2 regions of the Ochrobactrum quorumnocens genome follow, and region 1 is predicted to be linked to the other one. Evidence: riboswitches for the same ligand, from Rfam matches in the RefSeq annotation. Region 1 holds a riboswitch; the other holds the start of a gene.

Region 1 (5,797 bases):
CCAGAATGCCTGCCTCGACGTCACGCGCAAAACGGTTGAAGTTCTGATCGCAGAAGGTGTTTTGAAGTCCGTCGATGTGGACGCTGCGGCGCGCCTGTTAAGCGGAGCAGCACTGAATGCAGCGCTTTGGGTTGCCGCAAGCGACAATCCAGCGTCAGCGCTGAAAAAGGCTGTAGATGTGTTTCAGCATCTGGCTTCCGGACTCTTGGTCGACAAAAGAATTTAAAGCCCCAACATCATCGCCCAATAAATGCGACGCGGATTATTTTCAGGTGTTGCCCAGGCAAGGCCATAATGCCCGAATGTGGGATCGAGCATGTTTTTGCGATGGCCGGGCGATTTCATCCAGGCATCGAATACCGCTTGGGTATTGGGCTGGCCCGAAGCGACGTTTTCCGCAGCAGGACCGCGAATGCCTGCCTGCTTAAGCCGCGAGACGAAGCCATTACCCCAGCCAACCGAGTGGCCAATCTTGCCATGGGTTGCCATACGCCGTGCCTGATAAAGCGCGGCCTGTTCGAGCTTGCTATCGGTCGCCATCGACGACAGGCCGTTGGCCTTGCGGATCTGATTGAACAAGTCCGTTGGATCGACGTCTGCTGCGGCATCCGCAAAGCCCGCAGGCAAGGCGGCGAAAGCCAGTGCACCACCGGCGAGGATCAAAAATCCCCGCCGGGAAAGAATAAACGTGTCGTTCTGCTGCATTTGTCCGGTTTCTGAGCGGTTCAAATTGAAGCATTGTTCGGCACAAAAATGCTTCGCACTCTTGGCTCAAATGCTCTGATTATTTCCGGTAACTCAGGATACGGAGCAAAATAAAGGCAGGAATAACGACTGCCGCACCAAGAATGAGATAATCGGCAAAACCAGCAATTGCTGAGAAGCCCATATTCCACAGACGCAGCACAAAATCGCGGATGCCATAGAGAATATCATACGGCGTCCAGTGGAATGCGCTCATCACCACGCCCACAACAAGCGAGATCAGTACCAGCTTGATCAGCACGCGCGCTGGCGTATCGCCAAGAAAACGGTTTACACCATCAGACATGCAAATCTCCTGCATAAAAGCATGTCTCCGAAAAGCGGGAACCGGTTTTCCGTTAAAGACATGTGTAAAAACAAAGGGCATTAAACGCGCGGTATGGATACGATAAAATGCGACGCGTTTCAGCCCCTCTGCCAAACTGGCAGTTTCGTCGCGGAAAATAGGAGGTCAGTGGGGGATTCGCAAGCTATCTCACAAGCTCAGTGCTGTTTGCGATATTCGCGCGGGGCTTTTTGCTTCTGTCTGATAAACGAACGGTTCATGCTGCGGGTGTCGGTAAAGCCGCTGGCGACCGCCACTTCCAGAAGCGAGAGCCCGGTTTCAGACAACAGCTCGCGCGCCTTCTTGACCCGTAACTCCTCACGGACCTCGAAAGCGGTGCGCCCAACAGCCATGCGGAAACCTCGCTCCATCTGGCGGACAGAAATACCGAGCTTGCGCGCCACATCAATCATCGGCACTGGCTCTTCCAGCGTTTCCTCGAAAATGCGGATCGCCTTGCGGATCATCGGTGAGCGAACGCCATTGAAGCTGAGCGCCGGTTGTTCAGATCGCACCAGCTCATAAGGGATCATCAAAATGGATGCGCTTTTGCGCGCCAGTTCCTCGGAGATTTCATTCTGAATGATCGACAGCGAAAGCGACGCAGCGCCCAGTCCGCCTGCACAGGTGTAGTGTCGGCCGCTGCGATGAAAAAGGCTGGTTGTATCAGCCGTATGACCGTCGAAAAGATCGACGAAGTCGTCGCGGTGAAACCAGCTGACGCAGCAATTGCGGTCATCGAGCAAACCGCCTTCGGCAAGCAGGAAAGCTGCCGTGCAAAGGCCCACCACCGTCTTGCCGCGTTTGTCGGCTCGTTTGATGAGATCAATCAACGCTTGCTGGCGCGGGCGATATTGCGCAAGCAAACCGCCAACCACCGCCACATAATCACATTCATCAAGTTCACCTATGGGCGCGGTCGGTTCAATGACCATGCCGGAACTGGACGTAACCGGATCGCCAGACAAGGTGCAGATTTTCCACCCGCATCTGATCTGACGGCTCTTGTCACGGTCATCGGCTGCCAGTCGAAACGGATCAAGAAACAGGCTGAGTGCTGTCAGTGTAAAGCCCGGCAGCGCGACGATACCCACCAACAGACGGCGCGGTGGCACATCTACTGTGTTTTCCCGTACATCATCCTTACCATGCTTCACTCTTCCGGCCTCCTCCACTTCGCTCCAATTTATAGAAGTAGGATCGGGAAGAGCGCAATCACCTGAAATGCTTGGAGAGCTTGAGTTGCTGCGCCTGATAGTTCGATCCGAGATCGACACCGTAAAGCGCCTTCGGGCGATTCAACATATGCTCATAAACAAGACGGCCGACAATCTGGCCATGTTCGAGAATGAACGGGACTTCATGACTGCGCACTTCCAGAACCGCGCGGCTTCCAGTGCCACCAGCAGAGCTATGGCCGAAACCTGGATCAAAGAAGCCCGCATAATGCACACGGAATTCACCAACCAGCGGGTCGAAAGGCGTCATTTCAGCTGCGAAAAGCGGCGGCACATGCACGGCTTCACGCGAAACCAAAATATAGAACTCATCAGGATCGAGCACGAGCTCTCGTGAACCGCGATCATAGATCGGCTCCCAGAAATCGAGCACGTCATGCGCGGCGCGTTTATCGACATCGACGACAGCCGTGTGATGCTTGCCGCGATAACCAATTAATCTGTCTTCGCTGCCTGACAGATCAACCGAAAGCGCGATGCCGCCGCCTGAAATATTCGGCATTTCAGAAGCAACCAGCGTCTCGTTCTGATGAAGGATTGCCAGTTCCGCTTCGCTCAACTGCGCGCGGCCCTTGCGGAAACGGATCTGCGACAGGCGAGAACCAGTACGTGCCACAATCGGGAATGTGCGTGGGCTGACTTCAAGATAGAGCGGGCCTTTGTAACCAGCCGGAACCTTGTCGAATTCCTGCGCACCATCGGTGATGACGCGGGTGAAGATATCAAGACGACCGGTCGAGCTTTTTGGATTGGCGGATGCTGAAAGCTCTGGCGAAAGTGACAGGCTTTCAAGCAAAGGCACGATATAGACACAACCCGTTTCAAGCACTGCACCCGCAGTCAAGTCGATCTCGTGCAGCTTGAGACGTTCCAGCTTGTCGATAACCGGGGTTCCGGGACCCGGCATGAAGGATGCGCGCACACGATAGGCTTTGGCACCCAACCGCAGATCAAGACTAGCAGGCTGAATCTGATCGGCATCCAATGGACGCGCAGATGCCAGCAAACCGCTTTCAAACAGTGCAGCAATATCCGCATCTGCCAGAATTCCCGCATCCCTCTGCGTCATAACACTGAACTCCGTGACTTACTTAAATTTGGTCTATGACCATTGACCGCTCTCGACCCCAATGCCAACCCTGAAACCCCACAGCTCGCGGGTTTTCCGCAGGAATCACAGCCATCAGAGCTTTGGCAGACAGGCGTTTTCCTGAAAACTGATCCTTCTGGCATTGACGACCCCGCCCAAGAGGCATAAGGAAAAAGTGTTCCGTGGTGATTTGGCCGGCCGGCTTGCAGCCACGTTAAAGAATTCGCTAAATGAGGCCGCGGTTCGTTACCGGCCTTTTGCGTTTTCGCAAGGCCGGTTTTTTATTGGCCGCCGAGGCAATTCCGCGCCCCGGCCGACCAGCTTTCGACAGGTTGGAAAAATGACGAATGAGACTACCCGCAAGTTCCGCCCGGCAACTCAGCTCGTTCACGCAGGATCGCTGCGTTCGGGTTTCGCAGAGTTGTCAGAAGCCCTCTATCTAACGCAGGGCTTTCTTTATCCAACGGCGGAAGCCGCTGAGGCTCGCTTTAAGGGTGAAGACCCTGGGTTCATCTATTCGCGTTATGCCAATCCAACCACCGATATGTTTGAAAAGCGGATGTGCGCGCTTGAAGGCGCGGAAGATGCTCGCGCACTGACATCAGGCATGGCAGCAGTTGCTGCATCCATTCTTTGTCAGGTACAGGCTGGCGATCACCTGATCTGCGCCCGCGCCGTCTTCGGCTCGTCGCGTTATATCGTCGAAACGCTATTGCCACGATATGGCGTGGAAATTTCCGTAATCGATGGCGCGAATATCGAGAACTGGAAAGCCGCCGTCCGTCCCAACACCAAGGTAATGCTGCTTGAAAGCCCGTCGAACCCGACGCTGGAAGTCATCGACATTGCCGCTGTCGCAGATATTGCCAATGAGATCGGTGCCAAGCTGATCGTGGATAACGTCTTTGCGACCCCCCTCTTCCAGAAGCCACTGGAACTGGGCGCGCATATCGTCGTCTATTCGACGACCAAGCACATCGACGGTCAGGGTCGTTGCCTCGGCGGCATCGTCCTTTCCGATCAGGAATGGACTGAAGAAGTTTTGCAGCCTTACTTCCGTCATACCGGTCCCGGCATGAGCCCGTTCAATGCATGGATCATGCTCAAAGGTCTTGAAACGCTCGGCGTACGCGTGCGTCAGCAGACACAATCGGCAGCAGCCGTTGCAGACGCGCTTGCAGGCCAGGCTGGCGTCAAGCAAGTTATCTATCCGGGCCGCGCCGACCACCCGCAGGCCGACATCATCGCCAAGCAGATGACTGGTGGCTCGACGCTGATTGCTTTGGAGCTGGAAGGCGGCAAAGAAGCGGCGTTCAAGTTTGAGAATGCGCTTCAGGTCTTCAGCATCTCCAACAATCTGGGCGATGCAAAGAGCATCATCACCCATCCGGCGACCACTACGCATCAGAGCCTCACCGACGAAGCCCGAAGCGAGCTTGGCATTTCAGATGGCATGCTGCGCATCTCGGTGGGTCTTGAGGACACGGACGATCTGATTGAAGACGTGTTGGAAGCGCTTGTCGCCGCTCGTTAATAAAAATCGACTAATTTAGCGCCTTTTGATCGCAAAATGATGCATAAACAACGCAATTGCCGGAACATTTCGGCAATTGTAGCGCAATTGTCCGCTTCAAATCGTTGACCTCCAGCGCAACTTTGGCGATAGGTTGAAGATGAAGACTTGATGCGATTCAAAGGCGGGTGCGTATGTACAGAGCGGTGACGCGGGGTATCGAAGTAACAGCCGAGCCCTTTTATCTTGAAGATCAGTCAGAGCCTGAAGAAAATCGCTATGTCTGGGGCTATCGGATCACGATCGCCAACAATTCTTCCGACACCGTGCAGTTGCGCTCGCGGTACTGGCAGATTACTGATGGCAACGGCCACATAGAAGAAGTACGCGGAGACGGTGTTATCGGAGATCAGCCGACGCTCAACCCCGGAGACTCCTACCAGTATTCTTCAGGCTGTCCACTCAACACCACATCCGGCGTGATGGTCGGGCGCTATCAGATGCAGGCATCTGATGGAAAAGCTTTTGAAGTCGATATTCCGGCGTTCTCGCTCGATATTCCCGAAACACGCCGCACGCTGAATTGAAAAAGGCGCTTCTCACGAAGCGCCTTTTTCTTGTTCTTATTTCGCAAACTGCGCTGGGTCAAACTCGTAATGTGTCGAACAAAACTCGCACGTCACTGAAATCTTTCCGTCCTCGATGCTGTCCTGAATTTCTTCAGCCGAGAGATTGGAAAACACACCTTCAATCTTCTCGCGCGAGCACGAGCATTCATCGAGAACCCGAACGGCTTCATAGATGCGCACACCGCGTTCATGGAACAGACGATAAAGCAGACGTTCCGAGCCAACTTGCGGATCGGT
Region 2 (5,797 bases), on a different replicon from region 1:
AACGGGTTCTCGATCATTGCGCTCATTCGCTACATCAAGGAAGAGCTCCTGCTGGTTCTTGGTACATCTTCTTCGGAAGCCGCGTTGCCGAGCCTCATGGACAAAATGGAAAAGGCAGGTTGCAAGCGCTCCGTCGTTGGCCTCGTTATTCCAACTGGCTACTCGTTCAACCTTGATGGCACGAATATCTACATGACGCTTGCAGCACTGTTCATCGCGCAGGCGACAGATATTCCACTCTCGCTAACCGACCAGATTCTGCTGCTTCTTGTGGCTATGTTGAGTTCTAAGGGTGCAGCGGGCATCACCGGTGCTGGCTTCATCACTCTTGCAGCCACGCTTTCTGTTGTTCCTGCGGTTCCAGTTGCCGGTATGGCGTTGATCCTGGGTATCGACCGCTTTATGTCGGAATGCCGTGCACTGACCAATCTTGTCGGCAATGCAGTTGCGACCATCGTGGTCGCGCGTTGGGAAAACGAACTGGATGTCGAGCGTCTTAATGCCGCGATGAATGGCAAACCGATAGTCATAGAACCGGAGCCAGTGGGCGAACTGGTTTTGCAACCTGCAGAGTAATATCTCAGGCAACAGAAACGGCCCGCTTTTGGCGGGCCGTTTTGTTTCATTTATTGTCTTCTGCGGCTTTGCCTTGCGTAATCAGGCGCGCACTGTGTTGGCCTGATATGAAGGTCCAGAGCCAACTCCATGCAACAGCGGCTCGGCTTCGCGTACCAATCAGGAAGAAGATATGGGCAATACCCCATACCCACCAAGCAATTGCACCGGTTAGTTTGATGCGTCCCATATCGACCACAGCCGCACCACGACCGATGGTCGCAAGATTTCCTTGGTGGCGATAGCGAAATGGCGCTGGAATTGCCTTTCCCGACGTGCGGCTGCGAATGACCTTCGCAACATAGGCTCCCTGCTGCTTGGCCGCCGGAGCAATACCCGGGACAGGTTTTCCGTCCGGACCTTCAACCCACGCCGTATCGCCAATCACGAAGATGTTTTCATGACCAGCTACGGTCAGGTCGGGTAGAACGCGAACGCGGCCAGCGCGGTCGCTTTCAGCGCCCAACCATACCGCTGCAGGTGATGCCGCAACACCAGCAGCCCAAATGGCTGTTTTGCAAGGGATGAACTCTTCACCAACGGTCACTCCGTCTTCGGTGATTTCCTTGACGGGCACGCCGAGACGGACTTCAACACCAATCTTCTGCAATGCGTTTTGCGCGTAAGTCGAAAGATCTTCGGGGAACGCCGCCAGAATACGTGGTCCCGCCTCAACAAGCAGAATGCGTGCTTGCCGCGTGTCGATATTGCGAAATTCCGGCCACATGGTTTGCTTGGCGAGCTCTGCAATAATGCCCGCCAATTCAACGCCGGTCGGTCCCCCACCAACCACCGAGAATGTTAGCAATGCCTGTTGCTTCGCAGGATCAGTCTCGCGCTCCGCACGCTCAAATGCGAGAAGTAAACGGCGGCGAATGGTCGTGGCGTCCTCCAGCGCTTTCAGACCCGGAGCAACTTTTTCCCAACGATCATTGCCAAAATAAGCGTGGCGCGCGCCCGTTGCGAGCACGAGTGTGTCGTAAGCAATTTCCTCACCGTTTTCGAGTTGCACTTTTTGTGCCGCAGTATCCACACCGACAACTGTGCCGAGTAAGGTTGTGACATCCTTGCGATCCCGAAAAAGGTGGCGGATTGGCCAGGCAATTTCAGACGTGGCGAGGATTGTTGTCGCAACCTGATAAAGCAGCGGCTGGAAAAGATGATGATTGCGTTGATCGACAAGCGTAATGCGAACATTCGCGCTTTTCAGATCATGGATAAATTGCAGGCCACCAAAGCCTGCACCAACGACGAGGATATGGGGGGTATCCGGTCCGCTCATTGAGATTTTACACCTGCATTTGGCGTGAAGCCTGTTCACGCTCGTCAAAAGATAGTCGTGCTTTGCAAACTAACGCTATCAGGTGGATGGTAAAGAGACTAACGGCAAAGTGAAACTAATTCTTGACGAAATAACTCAAGCTTATTGCCGGGAAAAGTGTTTTCAAGTTTCGCATGCGCTGCCATCCAGATAGGAACGGCAGAGGCAAGCACTGATTGTCCTTCAGATGTTAGAACAAGAAGCCGCTCGCGACGATCTTTCGGATTAACGACAACTTCGACCCAGCCATTTCGCTGCAAGGGTTTTAGTGCTGCGGTGAGGGTGGTCTGATCCATGGCGAGAAGCTCAGCCACTGGTTTCATAGGAGGTGGGCTAGGGCGATTGAGTGACATGAGCAGCGAGAATTGCCCGTTATTCAAGCCCGATGGGCGCAGCTCCTCATCAAAAAAGCGCGCAAGTGCGCGTGCTGCACGCTGTACATGCAGACATAAACAAGTGTCACGCACAAGAAGCGTGGTTTCAAACGGGACGTCGCGAACTTCTGGCATTGCCTAGTAATGTTGATATCAATCTATTTCGTCAAGCCAGTTAGTTAGCCTCATCATTAAAGGACCGTCTTAAAAATCATCGCCGTGATGCATATGACGAAGATAGGCGAAAGCTGTTCCTGCCAGAATCGGCAGAATGACAAGCGCCATCCAGAAAATAATATTGCTCATTTTTCCCTCCCTTTTCCGCCAGTTTAACATATCCGCCGGATAAAGGAAAAACGCGCGAAATGACGGCTGGTTCCCAGAACGTATCGATTGTGATGCTTTCCACTCGGAGCTCATCATTTGCATTGAAAAGACAGTTCTTTTCGTCTTTGGCTCTTTAAGGGCGATCTGACCGCCTTCATTACGTGAGTGAACAGAATAAAATTCCGCAGTGTTGGAGTGGCGAGTGTTTAAACACTCTTGTCAGCGCGCATCAGTTTGAGTAGAAGTAGCGTCACATCAAGAGTTGGGGCGACGCCCAACGCCAACCTGCCTTTCCGGGCAAGGTGGTACTTCCTTAAAAAAGGAAGGATGTGGCCAACCGGCAAGTATACGGATAAAGCCACGCGCGTCTGCTCTGATATAAAGAAGGACCGACGCGACATGCCTATTAAAATTCCTGACGATCTGCCCGCAACCAGTGTTCTCGAAGCCGAGGGCGTTATGGTCATGCGTGAGGCGGATGCTATCCGTCAGGATATCAGGCCGTTGAAAATTGGCCTTCTTAATCTGATGCCGAATAAAGCGACGACAGAAACGCAGATTGCGCGGCTGCTGGGGGCTACCCCGCTACAACTCGAACTAACGCTCGTGCGCATAACCAATCACGTTGCACGTCACACGTCAGCCGACCACATGCTTTCCTTCTACCGTCCATGGGAAGAGGTGCGTGATGAGCGCTTTGATGGCTTTGTCATTACGGGCGCGCCAGTTGAACGCATGCCATTTGAGGAAGTCACTTATTGGGATGAGATGCAGCGCGTTTTCGACTGGACGCAGACGCATGTTCATCGCACGCTGAATATCTGCTGGGCTGCGCAAGCTGCTGTGCATCATTTTCACGGCATGAGTAAATATGATCTGCCCGGTAAAGCCTCCGGTGTTTACAGCCAGCAGAATTTGGCACCGTCTTCGCCTTATTTGCGCGGTTTCTCAGATGACTTCGCAATCCCAGTCTCTCGGTGGACAGAAGTGCGCAAAGACGACATCCCGTCAGAAAGCAGCCTGAGGGTTCTGGTTGACAGTCCAGAAAGCGGCCTGTGCTTGCTGGAAGATCCGCAGCATCGCGCGCTACACATGTTCAACCATGTTGAATATGATACGACATCGCTTGCAGATGAGTATTTCCGGGATATCCAGCTTCAACCGGAAACACCACCGCCTGCCAATTATTTTCCAAATGATGATGTCAGCCGTAAGCCACAGAACTGCTGGCGTGGCCACGCGCATCTGCTTTTTGGCAACTGGATCAATGAGATGTACCAGTCAACGCCTTATGACCTCGAAAATATCGGCAAGTCCTAAACAAAAAAAGCTAATCCCCTCGCGGGGATTAGCTTTCTAAATATCAAGATTGACTGGCGAAGCGGTCAACCCATTTGTGCCATTGCTCTTCGCTGCCATGGAAGACGTTCAAATCGATCTTACCATTAACGCCCTGAGACAAGCCTGAGCCAGAATACTGCCAGAAGACCCAGCGACGGCCGGGGTAGACTTTTGATGGATGCTGGGCCACCGCACGCAGCCAGAACGGATAATCCGTGAATGCACCTTTGAGATTATCATCATAGAAATCTGGTGCCGTGTAGATAACCGGTCGCTTACCGTAATGGCGCTCAAGTGCATCCATAAAGACCTGCATCTTTTCGCGTACCTGTGCCGGAGATGGGCGGCGCTTGCAGGATGAATCACCATTCCATTCCACGTCGATAACAGGTGGCAATGCGTCAGGATCGACCGGCACGTTGCGGATAAACCAATCGGCCTGCTGGCTTGCGACGCGGCACCAATAGAAGAAGTGATAAGCGCCGCGCTTCAGGCCTGCTGCCTTTGCATCGCGCCAATTCTTGCGGAACATCGGATCGAGATGATCACCACCGTCCGTTGCTTTAATATATGCGAAGTTAGCACCATTCTGGCGCAACGTAGCCCAGTCAATATTACCTTGCCAGCGCGAGACGTCGACACCGTGTACGGCGTGCCTACGCGGCGATACGCTTCCGAAGTTGATTGGCTTTGCATCCCGGAAGCGCTGGCTATAGACGCGCGAACGTTGCTGAGGTGCAAGACGCACAGGCGGATAGGCGGCAACTTCTGGCTTGGGAACTGAAATAGGCGCCGCCACCCTTTGTTCAGGGCGCTGCGTCAAGGGAGCGGGAGGCTCGGTTTTAAACGGGCCTGCATCGGGAACGGGACCGGCCCAAGCAAGAACTTCTTCCTGCGGGGCGGCGGGCATCGATTGCGACGCCCTCGCTGTTTCTATCACAGGTGCAGATGGCCGGACCACGGAGCTGGTCAGCTCAGCAGATGGCTGCGGCATGAGACTGTCGATGCCGGAACTTGACGTGCAACCCGCCAGAGCGGTGCAGGCAAGGGCAATTGCTGACACAACTGAAAAACGCATGATACCCGTACACAAAACTCAGGCGCTCTACAGCCAGACCAAAAAAGGTTGCAGAAATGCCATCCACCAAAACTCGCAACGCTCCTCCCGAGCAAATTGCTAACCAAAGATTACCGCACAAAGCTGAATCCAAAGTTTACGAAAGACTTAAGGGCGCATGAGCGAGTGACTGTGATGGGAGCAACTATTATGAAACTAAAACAATATGTTATGTTATTAATATAATATATTACTTAAGAGAGGAAGGTTTCCACCTGTTGAATGTCAGATAAATTTCCAGATTTTTAGCAGAAATGTCAGGCGGTTTTCGCGGTGCGATCAAAATCCTGCTCAAAGACCTGTTCTGCAAACGGCTTTGGCTTCACGCTTTCAATTTGCATCATGAGATCGGCAATTTTGTCAGGATTTGAAATACCACATTCATAAATCTGAATGATTTCTCGCGCCATTTCATCTTTCTGAGGAGAGGTTATCGGGCAACGCCCTAAACGTTGACACGTCTCTATAAAGGCCGCCTGCAACTGTTCCAGTTCAGCGGGCTTGAAACGCTTAAAATAATAATCTCTCGAAAACGGCATATCATTTCATTCGCAGTTTGGTCGTGATTGACCGAATTTCATAACCTTGACGATAGTTTAGAGCGCTTATCGATCTGATTACACCAGACCGGCGCTCCACTCACTTGTCTTAACACGCATCTTACCGAAAACCGTTTCACACTTTTCGGGATGCGTTCTAAAA

What was found. Region 1 has a riboswitch for S-adenosylmethionine ahead of CES85_RS11005 (O-succinylhomoserine sulfhydrylase). Riboswitches for the same ligand answer to the same signal wherever they lie in the genome.
Region 2: another riboswitch for S-adenosylmethionine. It lies ahead of CES85_RS01975 (homoserine O-succinyltransferase); the one in region 1 lies ahead of CES85_RS11005 (O-succinylhomoserine sulfhydrylase).

The regions. Positions count from the first base shown of each region.
Region 1 is NZ_CP022604.1:335,172-340,968, reverse strand. Features, by position in the region: gene CES85_RS11030 (TetR/AcrR family transcriptional regulator) at 1-226, shown strand, start outside; gene CES85_RS11025 (CAP domain-containing protein) at 223-705, opposite strand; gene CES85_RS11020 (DUF6460 domain-containing protein) at 785-1,051, opposite strand; gene CES85_RS11015 (GlxA family transcriptional regulator) at 1,249-2,265, opposite strand; gene CES85_RS11010 (2'-deoxycytidine 5'-triphosphate deaminase) at 2,306-3,397, opposite strand; SAM riboswitch at 3,591-3,670, shown strand; gene CES85_RS11005 (O-succinylhomoserine sulfhydrylase) at 3,759-4,952, shown strand; gene apaG (Co2+/Mg2+ efflux protein ApaG) at 5,126-5,518, shown strand; gene CES85_RS10995 (Hsp33 family molecular chaperone) at 5,555-5,797, opposite strand, start outside.
Region 2 is NZ_CP022603.1:390,781-396,577, forward strand. Features, by position in the region: gene CES85_RS01955 (dicarboxylate/amino acid:cation symporter) at 1-576, shown strand, start outside; gene CES85_RS01960 (NAD(P)/FAD-dependent oxidoreductase) at 623-1,897, opposite strand; gene CES85_RS01965 (MarR family winged helix-turn-helix transcriptional regulator) at 1,996-2,445, opposite strand; SAM-I-IV-variant riboswitch at 2,885-2,995, shown strand; gene CES85_RS01975 (homoserine O-succinyltransferase) at 3,037-3,957, shown strand; gene CES85_RS01980 (glycoside hydrolase family 25 protein) at 4,001-5,056, opposite strand; gene CES85_RS01985 (hypothetical protein) at 5,353-5,634, opposite strand.